One region of the Providencia hangzhouensis genome, then DNA from elsewhere that is predicted to be linked to it. Evidence: predicted binding sites of a transcription regulator. Region 1 holds the regulator's gene; each other region holds the start of a gene.
The links. The regulator LexA, encoded in region 1, represses DNA repair genes until DNA is damaged. The targets are predictions, from matches to a motif close to TNCTGTATGTACATACAGNA.

Region 1 (4,266 bases):
ACTAGCCCTTGATGGTATAGCACATATGAGAGCAGTAAGTAGTCCATATGGCTGCGGTGAGAGGGGACATAAACGATTTCATGGCCGTCTTGTGCAAGCTGGCGGACCCGTTCAGCGTGCTGAACATTGATGCCTTGATAAAGACGGTTCCAAGTCCAACTAAGAACCCTATCCGTTAAACGTACGGCTTCATAAGAGAAATTGGCTGCAATTTCTTCCATCATCCCAACGGCATTTTGTTGGGCTTTTTTGAGTGGAATTTTTTTACTGCGCGCTTCGTCTTCAACGGCTTTTTCAATCGCTTTAGACGTTAATAGCTTATTAAACAGCTCATAACGTGCAGGGAGTTTTGGTCCAACTGCCGCTAGGCGTTGGCGCGAATAGTGAATACGCGCGACACGGGCGAGTTTGTTGGCAATAATGGAGTCTGTGCCGTGGTCTTGTGCCATTTTCCCAATTGAGACAATGGGTGATAAACGCACGAAGCTGTCACGCCCTAACCATAAAACTGCAAAGAATTTTTGAATCCCATTTAACAGTTTCAATGGTGGTGCTGGAGTATGGCCTTCACGACCCGGTGAGCGGCCAAACATCACGGATGCAGGTAGCATTTGAATATCTAGATTTGGATTGTTTTTATGCAAATCTAAATAAGCATGGAATGTTTTTACTGAATCCTTGCGTGGATTCGGTGAATAATAGCGAAAAACACGTGGGCCATCATCGATAAAAACGTACGCCGGAAGCTTCGTTCCATTGATATCATTGTCGACCAGAGGGTCAGGCAGACCAATAGCTAAGCATTGATGCCGTAGCGTGAGGAGGTCAGACTTCGAATGATAAGGTAATACGTATAGGGTTGGCCTGTTGACATCAAGCTGCAACTCAGTGACGGGATCCGAAGGAATTAGTTTACTTTTTACCAATAATTTAAGTGGTAAATTCAACGTGTTGTAATATATTTTACGCCATAGTGACATAAATGATTATAGCCTCTTGTTAACAATGCTGCGCAATCATACCAGAAATACATGGTTAGATCTGTTACTGACAATTCACTTTGACCGTAAAAATCGATTATTGTTTGCATTTTTTAAGGAATAAATATGGCGAGTCAAGTTAAGGGGTTCACGCGAGTGATCAAAGCGGCGGGATATTCCCTTAAAGGTTTGAAGGCAGCTTGGGTTAATGAAGCCGCATTTAGGCAGGAATCTGTTGCTGCGATTATCGCAATCTTTATCGCATTTTATATAGATATCAGCTATATAGATAGAATTTTGTTAGTGAGTTCAGTTGTCCTCGTGGCAATAGTCGAATTATTGAATAGTGCGATAGAAGCCGTAGTTGACCGTATTGGTAGTGAGTATCATGAACTGTCAGGAAGAGCTAAAGATATTGGTTCCGCTGCGGTATTTGTGAGTATCGGCTTAGCGCTATTTATTTGGGCACTGGTATTATGGCAGCGTTATTTTTCTGGCTAAGGCGTTCGGGTGCTTAATAGGGTAAAAAGAAAGTAAATCGATAACAAATGCTTAAATTGAGCGATTTAACTGTTCCAAATCTTCATTTACCTGTATATACTCACAGTTTGACTGTATAAACAAACAGGGGAACGGAATGAAAGCACTGACGGCTCGACAACAGCAGGTTTACGATCTGGTGCGCGATCACATTTCGCAGACGGGTATGCCTCCTACACGTGCTGAGATAGCAGCAAGCCTTGGTTTTCGTTCGCCTAATGCGGCAGAAGAACATTTAAAGGCCTTAGCGCGCAAAGGGGTTATTGAAATCGTTTCAGGCGCATCCCGAGGTATTCGTCTGCTTCTTGAAGAAGAAACAGAAGACCAGGGGTTACCTCTGATTGGACGTGTTGCCGCTGGCGAACCATTATTAGCGCAGGAACATATTGAAAGTCACTATCAAGTTGACCCTGAGCTATTTAAACCACACGCAGATTTTTTGTTGCGTGTGAATGGGATGTCCATGAAAGATATTGGCATTATGGATGGTGATTTATTAGCTGTGCATAAAACGCAGAATGTCCATAACGGGCAAGTGGTTGTTGCTCGTATCGAAGATGAAGTTACTGTTAAACGTTTTAAGCAACAGGGTAACCGTGTTGAATTAATAGCAGAAAACCCAGAATTCGAACCTATTATTGTTGACTTACGTCAGCAAAATTTCACTATTGAAGGTTTAGCTGTTGGGGTTATCCGTAATAGTGATTGGTATTAAGTTCCTTTAGTCGCTAGCCGTAATAGTAGGCTACAGGCGGGAAGGACGATTGCAGGCAGATTTCATGGTGTTATTCTGAGGTCTGCCTGTTTTGTTTCTTTTATTTTATTTTATTTCTTTATCTTCTCTATTTTTTTTGCATTTCATCAAGCAATTTATCAACGCAGCTACTTATTTTTTCTTCTGGGCGATAGGTTGTTCATGGTTATGATGACAATGTTCGTGATCTTGGCAGCTATTCATTTCGTCACAATTTTTACATAAGCCGTGGTTTTCCACCACTGTATGTCTTAAGCGGAATTGGTGTTCATCTGCTAAATTAATGATTGCAGCTTCTATTGTTGTGCAATCACTTTCCGTTACGCTTCCACACTGGTCACAAATTAACATAACAGAGATATGGCTCGGGTTATCAAAATGGTGACAGACGACATAACTGTTCGTTGATTCAATTTTATGGATAAAACCTTGCTCCATTAAAAACTCAAGGCCACGATAAACCGTAGGCGGTTTAGCTTGAGGTTCAATTTCCCGTAGCAAGTCAAGTAAATCATAAGCGCTGATTGCACCATGCTGCTGTGCTATCAGGCGTAATACTGTTTCTCTTTGTGGTGTTAACCTGACGCCTCTTGATTGGCAAATATTCTCGGCCATTGCAAGGATTTTGTCTTCATTCATTCTTTTCATCTAATCGGCCTCAATATTCGAAAATGCAAACAATTACTGCTAATAAGCTTATCATATTTTTGAGATCAGGAATGCGCGGGGATACATTGTTTTATATTTATATTATTTCTATTTAAAGGGAAATATAAGCAAACGATTATCTGGAAAAACAGATAATTAGAATACTCAAAACCAGCCTATCCTCTTTGTTTTTCTTAAACAAAAAACTCGATGTTGTTTAACAAAAAACACACAAAACGTAAGGTTTTAGATTGCCATTTAGTGTAAATTTCAATTAAGACTTATCTTACGCTTATCTGTTGTAATGGTGTAATGAATCGTATATTAAGTTGTTTTTTCATTTCAATATTTTCAATGCATGTATTTATAGTTTTTAATATCACTTTTATTGAATTTTTAGAATTAAATAAAATGTGTGGTTTTTACATAACTAAATATAACCTGAAATATTTATAAGTAAGTTGACTTTATAAATATAAATTAATCTAAATGACGATCTTTAGTTATAGTATCTCTTCATTTTTTGGTGATTGCATCTATTTATATCATTATTTTAGTATAAAAAAACTAAGTTAGCATCCATTTTTGTGTGATTTTGACAATTAATATTGTGGTATTAATATTGGTATCAGAAAGAAACAAGGTATTTAAAAGTTCAGCATAATGTTTTTGTTTGTTTCGTTTTGTTTCAAACGGGAATAGCTAATGTGAATTTGAGATGAATTAAAAGTGTGGAATGCTTTTAAAGACAATTAGGTTTTATTCATACAGAATTCAAGTTGCAATAATAGCTGATTAAACTTTCATATATTTTATTTTTGTCCATTTTACTATTTCTATATTGATGTTGGTCTCTCATTTTCGGCGATACAGAAATAGTCTTTTTTTAAAACCAGTTCAATAATTTGGTTTTAAAAAAGGGTATTGAACGGATTTTAATATCCCCCAATGTTGACTTAATTAAATAGGTTGACAGTTAGTTATCCAGGCTCATGAAAATGGCATAGGTATTTGTAAACAATTATTGTGAACTTGGTTTTTAATAAAAATTGTGTCTTTAACTACTTACATGACGACATAAATACAGAGGTATTTACATATGTTATTCAACAAAAAATTAGCGGTTTTAGCAGTATTAGCAGGTTCTATGGTAGCAGGTTCTGCATTAGCTGCAGATGGTAAGAAAGGTGCGGAAGTAACATTCAAAGCCCAATTACGTGCTCAATCTTGTGATGTGTCTTCAACTACTACAGGTTCTGTTGTTGACTGGGGAACTTTCACTAAAGATGTAACTGATGCTTTAGCACCAAATGCAGTTTTAGGTGATGAAAAATCTTTTGATTT
Region 2 (4,266 bases), 550 kb from region 1:
AAATATTACTTTCCCGTTATACAGCCTAAATTAATTGCATTTTCTTAGCACATGAAACAGAGACAGGGTAATTAACATGCATGCTTTTTGTCTCACCATCAAATCTAATCGTGACCTTTCCATTATCATTGTTGTTAATTTGGCAAGGTAAAAAATCACCACTACTCCACAGTTCATTATTTTTCGTAGTAATTTTAGCTTTCCAAGCACTTTTACCTGTTGTTGAGTAAGGGAATGAATTTTCGTTAGAGCTAGATGTGGCATGTGATAGATTATAAAATATAAACACATTATCATAGGGGTTATCACTATTATGATAATGTATTTCAACTTTCCTTAATGTTTCATTCCAATAATTCTCGACAATCATTGTTCCAATATTTGACATATAAAACCTTTTTTAAATTATTTTAAATAGAATTTTTGTGACGGATTAAATATATCAAGTTTTCTATAGCGGTAAATTAAGAACAATTATTATTAATTGATGAAAAGAATGTTTTTAAGATGTGATTTAATTCCTAAGCTATTATTAAAGTAATAATAGCTTAGGAGATGTTATTAGATTATTTTTTAAATGCTTTTGGGGAATCAACCATTACAGCATCAACACCAATTTCTTTTGCGAGTTGGTAGTCACTGTCATTATTAACACCAAAGACAATGATATAGGCATTACCATTTTTTCTAAAACAGTCGATGGCCTCTTTATCCCATGAAAGGGTAGCTGGTGAGCGTGCCTCACCTAATGTATATTTTTCAACTACTTCAACTTTACGATGTAGCTCAAAGCCATACCAACGAGTGGTGGTCTTGTCATTTTCTATTGAGCATTGATGGTTCATTACGATATTTGCCAACATAGTCCGAGTTTCATCACGGCTTTCAAATAGTGAAATTTTTGATGAAAGGGATTTTAGCGCTTTTAAAAATTCATCATTAGTGGAATAAAAACGTACTTGGCTAAATGAATTAGTTTTATCTAGTAGTGCAAGGATAGCTTGTGCTTGGATATTAGGGTCTGCATCAGGTGATTTTAAATCAATATAAAAAGTCGTATCAGGGTATTTTTTTAAAATAGTTTCTAGTCTACTAATAGTAGTATCTTGCATAGGTAGTTGCAGGTTATTTTTTATATTGTATTTATATGCAGCATTTATACGGTTAAGTTGCAGGGCATTATATTTTGATACAGGACCTTCATGGTCTGTAAGTGAGCTTAAGTCACTTGGACGATATAAAACGAGTTGATTATCTTTACTTAACTGAACGGTAAGCCAAATAGCGTCAGCATTATTTTTCTTTGCTAAATCAATTGCATAAATTGTATTTTCTGGTGCATCAGCCGTTCCTGCACGGTGAGCAACAATTTTAGGGGATAGTGCAAAAACGGTTTGGCTAGCAAACAGTATTATGAGAGTTGCCATAAATTTAAAATATTTTGATGTTGATGTAATTGCCATAGAGATGATCCATAAATAGTTTTTCAAGGTATTGTCGTTGGTAAAACAACTCTTTTTATTACTTTTTTGTTTAAAAGTAAGTATTAACACTTATTTTTAAGACAAACTTTAAATAAAATCTTTATTGGATAGATTGGCAGATGATTATTGCAATATGATGAATTACCTAGTTATCATTAAGTTAGCTTGTTATTCATCCATTTATGGTGGTCTGATAATAATTGCATGGCTATTAAAGATACTGTATATTTAAACAGTTGATTGATTGTTAGGGTATACTCGTGCGTAAAATTATTCATATTGATATGGACTGCTTTTATGCCGCCATCGAGATGCGTGACGACCCAAGCCTTCGCAATGTACCTATTGCGGTGGGAGGTAGCGCAGATCGCCGAGGAGTGATTAGTACTGCAAATTATGAAGCACGTCGCTACGGTGTTCATAGTGCGATGTCTACAGCGATTGCACTTAGGCTTTGCCCTCACTTGAAAGTGGTTCCTGGGCATATGGCACTTTATAAAGAAACCTCTCTTCATATTCGAAAAATATTTGCGCGTTACACAGACCTCATAGAACCGCTTTCTCTTGATGAGGCTTATTTGGATGTTACGGATTGTACGCAATTACACGGCTCTGCAACGTTAATTGCTGAGGCTATCCGCAAGCAAATCTTTGATGAATTACAGCTCACTGCTTCAGCGGGGATCGCTCCAATAAAATTTTTGGCAAAGATTGCTTCCGATATGAACAAACCGAATGGCCAATTCGTGATCACACCACAAGATATCGATCAATTCGTTCTTAAATTGCCACTAAAAAAAATACCAGGAGTGGGTAAGGTAACAGCCCAAAAATTAGCGGATATGGGGTTGGTGACTTGTGCCGATGTTCAAAAATATGATGTAGTTGCGTTGATTAAAAGCATGGGGAAATTTGGGCAGGTACTTTGGGAGCGTTGCCATGGTATCGATGAACGTGCGATTAACCCTGATAGGCTTAGGAAATCGGTAGGAGTTGAACGTACACTTACAGAAGATATCTATCAATGGGAAGATTGCTTGCCGTTGTTGGATAAATTATACGATGAACTCCAACTGCGTTTAGCAAAGGTAAAGCCTGACCTTCGTATTGCTCGCCAAGGTGTAAAATTTAAATTTGCAGACTTTCAGCAAACGACACAAGAACATGTATATCCAGTTCTCAATAAACAAGATTTGGTACAAATAGCGAAAAAAGCTTGGGATAACCGCCGCTTAGGGCGTGGCGTTCGGTTAGTTGGTTTGCATGTGATGCTGCAAAGTCCTCAGCTTGAACGGCAATTATTACTTGAATTATAAAAAAACACCTATCGTATGATAGGTGTTTGATTTACAATTAATTAGTTGTTTATTCTTTAACTGGAATTGCTTTTAAAACCGCAGTTAATAATTTCCAATACTCACCAACGCTTGCAATATGCACACGCTCATCAGGGGAGTGCGCACCACGAATAGTTGGCCCAATTGAAACCATATCCATGTCTGGGTAAGGCTTTTTGAATAAGCCACACTCAAGGCCTGCGTGGATCACCATCACATTAGGAATTTTACCGAATAGTTTGTTGTAGGTATCGCTGACTAAATGCATCACTGGTGAGTCTGCATCGGGCTGCCAACCAGGGTAACTGCCTTCTGCTCGATATTGGGCTTGTGCTAATTTACTGATAGATGTCAGCATGTTAACAACGTAGTTCTTGCCGCTATCGATAAGTGAGCGAACAAGGAAGATAATTTCTGCTTTATCTTCAGTTAGGCGTACTACACCTTCATTAAGTGACGTTTCAACCACGCCAATAGCCACATCGCTCATGCGAATTACACCGTTCGGTGCTGCATTTAAGAAGAAAACAAAACGCTTTTGGCAATCATCAGAAAGGGCTTTTAGCTCACTTTGCGTTTCGTCAAGTAGCAGAACAAGGTTAGGCTCAACAACAGCTAATTCATTTTTCAGAATATCTTCATAGCGCGTTCTCAGTGCCGTTAATTCAGCAACTTTGTCTGCTGGAACAGCAATAATGGCATAGGCTTCACGAGGAATCGCATTGCGAACAGTACCCCCTCTAAAATCTAATAATTTTAGGCTTAAATCTTCTGCGTGCCCTGCTAGAAAACGAGCTAACAGCTTATTGGCATTACCTAAACCTAAATGTACATCACCACCGGAGTGACCACCTTTTAGGCCTTTTAGGGTCATAGTGAAGGTTTTATAGCCTTGTGGTAATGCTTCACGAGTCAGGTCAAACGTGGTTGTAAAATCAACACCACCAGCGCAACCCATGTAAATTTCACCTTCTTCTTCGGAGTCGGTGTTTATCAAAATATCTGCTTGTAACCAGCCTGCTTTCAAGCCAAAAGCACCTTCCATACCGGCTTCTTCGGTCATGGTCAGGAGAACTTCCATTGGCCCATGCTCAACGCTATCGTCAGCAAGAACAGCCAAAGCAGAAGCTAAGCCAATGCCGTTATCAGCACCTAAAGTGGTGCCTTCAGCAGTAACCCACTCACCATTAACATAGGGACGAATTGGATCAGTTTTAAAGTCATGTACCGTGTCGTTATTTTTTTGTGGCACCATGTCCAAGTGAGCTTGTAAAACAACACCTTTACGGTTTTCATAACCAGGCGTAGCAGGTTTACGGATCAGAATATTGCCTACTTCATCACGTTCAACGTGAAAGCCTTTTTGTTTTGACCAATCAACAATATGCGTGGCTAAGGCTTCTTCGTGATACGAAGGGTGTGGGATAGAACAGATTTTAGCGAAG
Region 3 (4,266 bases), 1.7 Mb from region 1:
ATCATCAAGCAGATGAACTTTTTTCTCAGGTTAGGTCGTTAAAAAATGCCCAACAGATTGCGCAAGTGATAACTGAAATTGTGAGCAATTAGTTATGAATAATGTTGATTGGCAAAATTTTATAGTTGCGAAATTAACTTATAGGGTCTTTACTTAATTGGTAGGAGAGCGATTTAATTTATTTAAAGCTCTACTATTATATGAGAACATTTTGACATTATAGTGAAATTACCTAGTCTGGGAGGCGTAAGATGGGTGTAATTGCTTGGATTATTTTTGGTCTAATTGCAGGTGTTTTAGCTAAGTGGCTGATGCCAGGTACTTATCACATGGGGTTCATTATGACCACCGTGCTGGGGATTGTTGGTGCCGTTGTGGGTGGTTACATCAGTACTTTCTTTGGTAAAGGAAAAGTTGATGGTTTCAACTTTGGGAGTTTTGTTGTCGCGGTTATCGGGGCGATTGTCGTACTGTTCTTAGCCGGGATATTTGCCAAATAACCATTTCCTCTACTTGGTAAATCTTCATTCTATAAGCCACTTAAATATCAAGTGGCTTATATTTTTATGGAAGAAGAGGATTACGACTCGATTGGCAGGCCGTTATCTTGCCCCCATTGGGCCCATGAACCATCATACAAACGCACGTTTTGGTTACCTAATAATGTTAATGCCATTAATACCACAGCTGCGGTCATTCCTGAACCACAGGTCATCACTGAAGGTGCATGGATATCCACACCTTGTTTAGTAAAAATAGCTTTAAGTTGCTCCGGTGATTTGAATTCACCCTTTTCAACGAGAAGATCCCATGGGACGTTTTTGCTCCCAGGAATATGCCCCATACGTAGACCCGGACGTGGTTCTGGCGCTTTGGCAAGAAAGCGTGGTTCTGCACGAGCATCAATAATTTGAATTTTTCCTTGATTTACAATATCAAGCATGTGCTCTTGATTCAGTGCGTTACTGTCTTTACGTATGGCATGGAATTGTTTCGCAGCTGGCGGAGTAACTTCCCCGGACTGAACATCAAACCCTGCTGCTTTCCAAGCATCGATGCCACCGGCTAAAATTTTAACGTTTTTGCAGCCCATAGTGGTGAAAGTCCACCATGCTCTTGGGGACGAAAATAAGTTATTCTGCGAATAAATAATAACTTGGGTGTCATTACCTATGCCCATGGCACTAACTGCTTGGCTAAAAACATCGGCACTTGGCAGCATATGGGGTAAATCACAGCTTTTGTCTGCAATTTCATCTTGATGAAAGAACTGAGCGTTAGGAATATGTTCTTCTAAATATTGTTGGCGGCAATCATAAGGTGCGGTCGGTGGCGGAGAAGAAGCATCGAGTACAATGATGTTATCATCAAATAGATGTGAATTTAACCATTGTGGGGTTACGAAATAATCGTTGTACATAAGCTATCTCCATCCTGGGCTGATAAATTATTTTAAAATTACTGAATTTGATTGGGTGCTGGCAGTGCTGAAGGGGATTGCGGTTGCCCTTGCTCAAGTGGTGTGGTTGAACGTGTATAAATGTTCATACCCGCTAAAACAATACCGCCTACAGAACCAAAAGCGCATAATGCGCAAAGTGCGATAACAACCTTTTTCATTTTCTATAGCCTGCCTAGTGATAAAAATCCAAATGATATAAGAACTCAAAGTATAACCGGATGAGTGTTGCAAACAAGTTAAAAGCTATTTTTTCTGTTGCAGAATGGGCGTTTTGCAAAAAGCTTCCCAATTTTTATGTATAATGGGTATTAATACAGTAGTTTTGCGAAGCGGTTGGCAAAAGCGTTTTTTACATATTCCGTATTGTTGTCAGTTTCGTTATCTTTCATTTTAACTTTGGTCACCTGCATAATTTATGTCCCTGTCGAATAAAACTAAAGAACAAATAACTCAGTGGTATAAAGGGTTGTCCGTACAAATTGACGGGTTTGTTTCCCGAGCCCCGCAGCGGCAGATGATCGCGCAAGTTGCAAAAAATTTAGCAGATGATGACGGCCGCCATTTGGTCATAGAAGCACCTACTGGGGTGGGTAAAACGCTATCTTATTTAATACCGGGGATAGCGGTTGGTAGGGAAGAAGGTAAAACCTTAGTGGTTAGTACAGCGAATGTGGCATTACAAGATCAAATTTATAGTAAAGATTTACCCTTATTAAGCAAAATTATTCCTGATTTAAAATATACAGGGGCGTTTGGGCGTGCTCGTTATGTTTGCCCTCGTAATTTAGAAGCTATTTGTGCCGCGGAAGGCGAACAAATTGATTTAATGTTATTGGTGGAAGATAAAACAGAAATTGCGAATAGTGAAGAGCGGGCTATTTGTCAGCAACTGCGGCATGACTTTCAGAGTTTTGCATGGGATGGGCTAAGGGATCACCACAAACGTGCATTTAGTGATAGCTTATGGCGCAAAGTCAGCACAGATAAAATGAATTGTTTAGGTCGTAATTGTCAATTTTATCAGCGTTGCCCATTTTTTATTGCTAGGCGAGAAATCGAAGATGCCGATGTGGTGGTTGCTAATCATGCGTTAGTTATGGCTGCAATGGAAAGTGAATCGGTATTACCTGACCCGAAAAATTTATTATTAGTGCTTGATGAAGGCCATCATGTTCCGGATGTAGCAAGGGATGCCCTTGAAGTTGAAGGCGAAATTACGTTAGTTCAACTAACGGCACAGCTTGATAGCTTTATTCAGCATGTTGGGCAGTACATGGGGCAATTTCGTCCGGCGAAGCCACCAAAGTTAGCTAACCCCGAACGGTTACAGCAACATGCAGAAAAATTACGTGAAACATTTCGTGATTTCTCATTATTAGCGAATGCATTATTACCAGAAACATCAAAAGAAACTGAATATTTATTTCCGCTTGGTGTATTGCCTGAAGCTATGCAACTGAGCTGTCAGGCCTTGTTTAAGCAAACTGATGCATTACAGGGGCTGGCGGAAGCTATCTTAAATGATTTGACGGAACAAACCGCGAAGCAAGATATTGTCCGCTTACATCGCTCCATTATTGTGACTAGTAGGGCTATGGGGTACTTTGAAAATATGTCGAAGCTTTGGCGGTTGGCGGCATTAGAACAAAGTTCAGGTGCCCCTGTATCAAAATGGTTAAGTCGGCGTTATGAGAAAAACCAATCTCGCTTCTTTATGCATTGTGCAGGGATCCGAGTCAGCGAACAATTACAACATTTGTTATGGCGAAATGTTCCTCATATTGTGATTACCTCGGCAACACTGAGGTCATTGAACAGTTATTCACGTTTTATGGAACTTACTGGGTTATCCGAAAAAAGTGATGACCGCTTCGTGACATTGTCTTCTCCTTTTAACCATGTTGAGCAAGGAAAAATTATTATTCCTAAAATGGAATATGAGCCAACGATAAACACTGAAGCTGAACACTTAGCGGAAATGGCAGTATTTTTCCGTGAACAATTCACTAAAAATACTCACCGTGGAGTACTGGTTTTATTTAGTAGCCAAAGAGCGATGGAAGGTTTTCTTGAGCACGTAAAGGATTTGCGTTTGCAGCTTTTAGTTCAAGGAGATCAACCACGTTACCGGTTAGTCGAAACACATTGCGAAAGAATTAACCAAGGGCAATCTAGTGCCTTAATTGGCTTACAATCGTTTGCTGAGGGGTTAGACCTAAAAGGGGAATATTTAACTCAGGTCCATATCCATAAAATTGCATTTCCACCAGTAACAAACCCTGTGATTATCACCGAAGGGGATTGGTTGAAATCATTGAAGCGATACCCATTTGAAGTACAAAGTTTACCTAGCGCCTCATTTAACTTGATACAGCAAGCAGGTAGGTTGATTCGTAGTCATGAGTGCTATGGTGAAATTATTATTTATGATAAACGTTTGCTAACTAAAAATTATGGTAAAAGGCTATTAAATGCATTACCTGTATTTCCTATAGAACAACCTGAAATACCTAAAAACAGTAAATAACTAAGTTAACTTATTTTATTTTTAGGTATTTGAATAACAGTTTGATTATAGTTAATGACTCGCAAATAAAATGGCCACTCTACAGTGGCCATTGGTCAATTTTAATTGACTCTATTTACGACATTACTCAATATTTGCTTCTAAGAACCAGAGGAATTTATCCATATCGCGGGAAGCTGCGGTAAACATATCCGCAGTGTCTTCGTCTTCCACTTCATCAATGGCTTTACGGATATCATTCGCGACAATAGCATAGCGGTCGGCTAACGCTTTTAAG

Region 2: the regulator LexA is predicted to act here: its motif matches at 1,703-1,722, upstream of dinB (DNA polymerase IV).
Region 3: the regulator LexA is predicted to act here: its motif matches at 1,762-1,781, upstream of dinG (ATP-dependent DNA helicase DinG).

What each region holds. Positions count from the first base shown of each region.
Region 1 is NZ_CP135052.1:456,219-460,484, forward strand. It holds gene plsB (glycerol-3-phosphate 1-O-acyltransferase PlsB) at 1-980, opposite strand, end outside; gene PZ638_RS02000 (diacylglycerol kinase) at 1,107-1,481, shown strand; gene lexA (transcriptional repressor LexA) at 1,618-2,235, shown strand; gene zur (zinc uptake transcriptional repressor Zur) at 2,407-2,922, opposite strand; gene PZ638_RS02015 (fimbrial protein) at 4,022-4,266, shown strand, end outside.
Region 2 is NZ_CP135052.1:1,006,097-1,010,362, forward strand. It holds gene PZ638_RS04390 (hypothetical protein) at 26-388, opposite strand; gene PZ638_RS04395 (glycerophosphodiester phosphodiesterase family protein) at 567-1,463, opposite strand; gene dinB (DNA polymerase IV) at 1,745-2,800, shown strand; gene pepD (beta-Ala-His dipeptidase) at 2,850-4,266, opposite strand, start outside.
Region 3 is NZ_CP135052.1:3,278,229-3,282,494, reverse strand. It holds gene dusC (tRNA dihydrouridine(16) synthase DusC) at 1-92, shown strand, start outside; gene PZ638_RS14915 (GlsB/YeaQ/YmgE family stress response membrane protein) at 252-500, shown strand; gene sseA (3-mercaptopyruvate sulfurtransferase) at 581-1,420, opposite strand; gene PZ638_RS14905 (hypothetical protein) at 1,459-1,620, opposite strand; gene dinG (ATP-dependent DNA helicase DinG) at 1,878-3,989, shown strand; gene dps (DNA starvation/stationary phase protection protein Dps) at 4,113-4,266, opposite strand, start outside.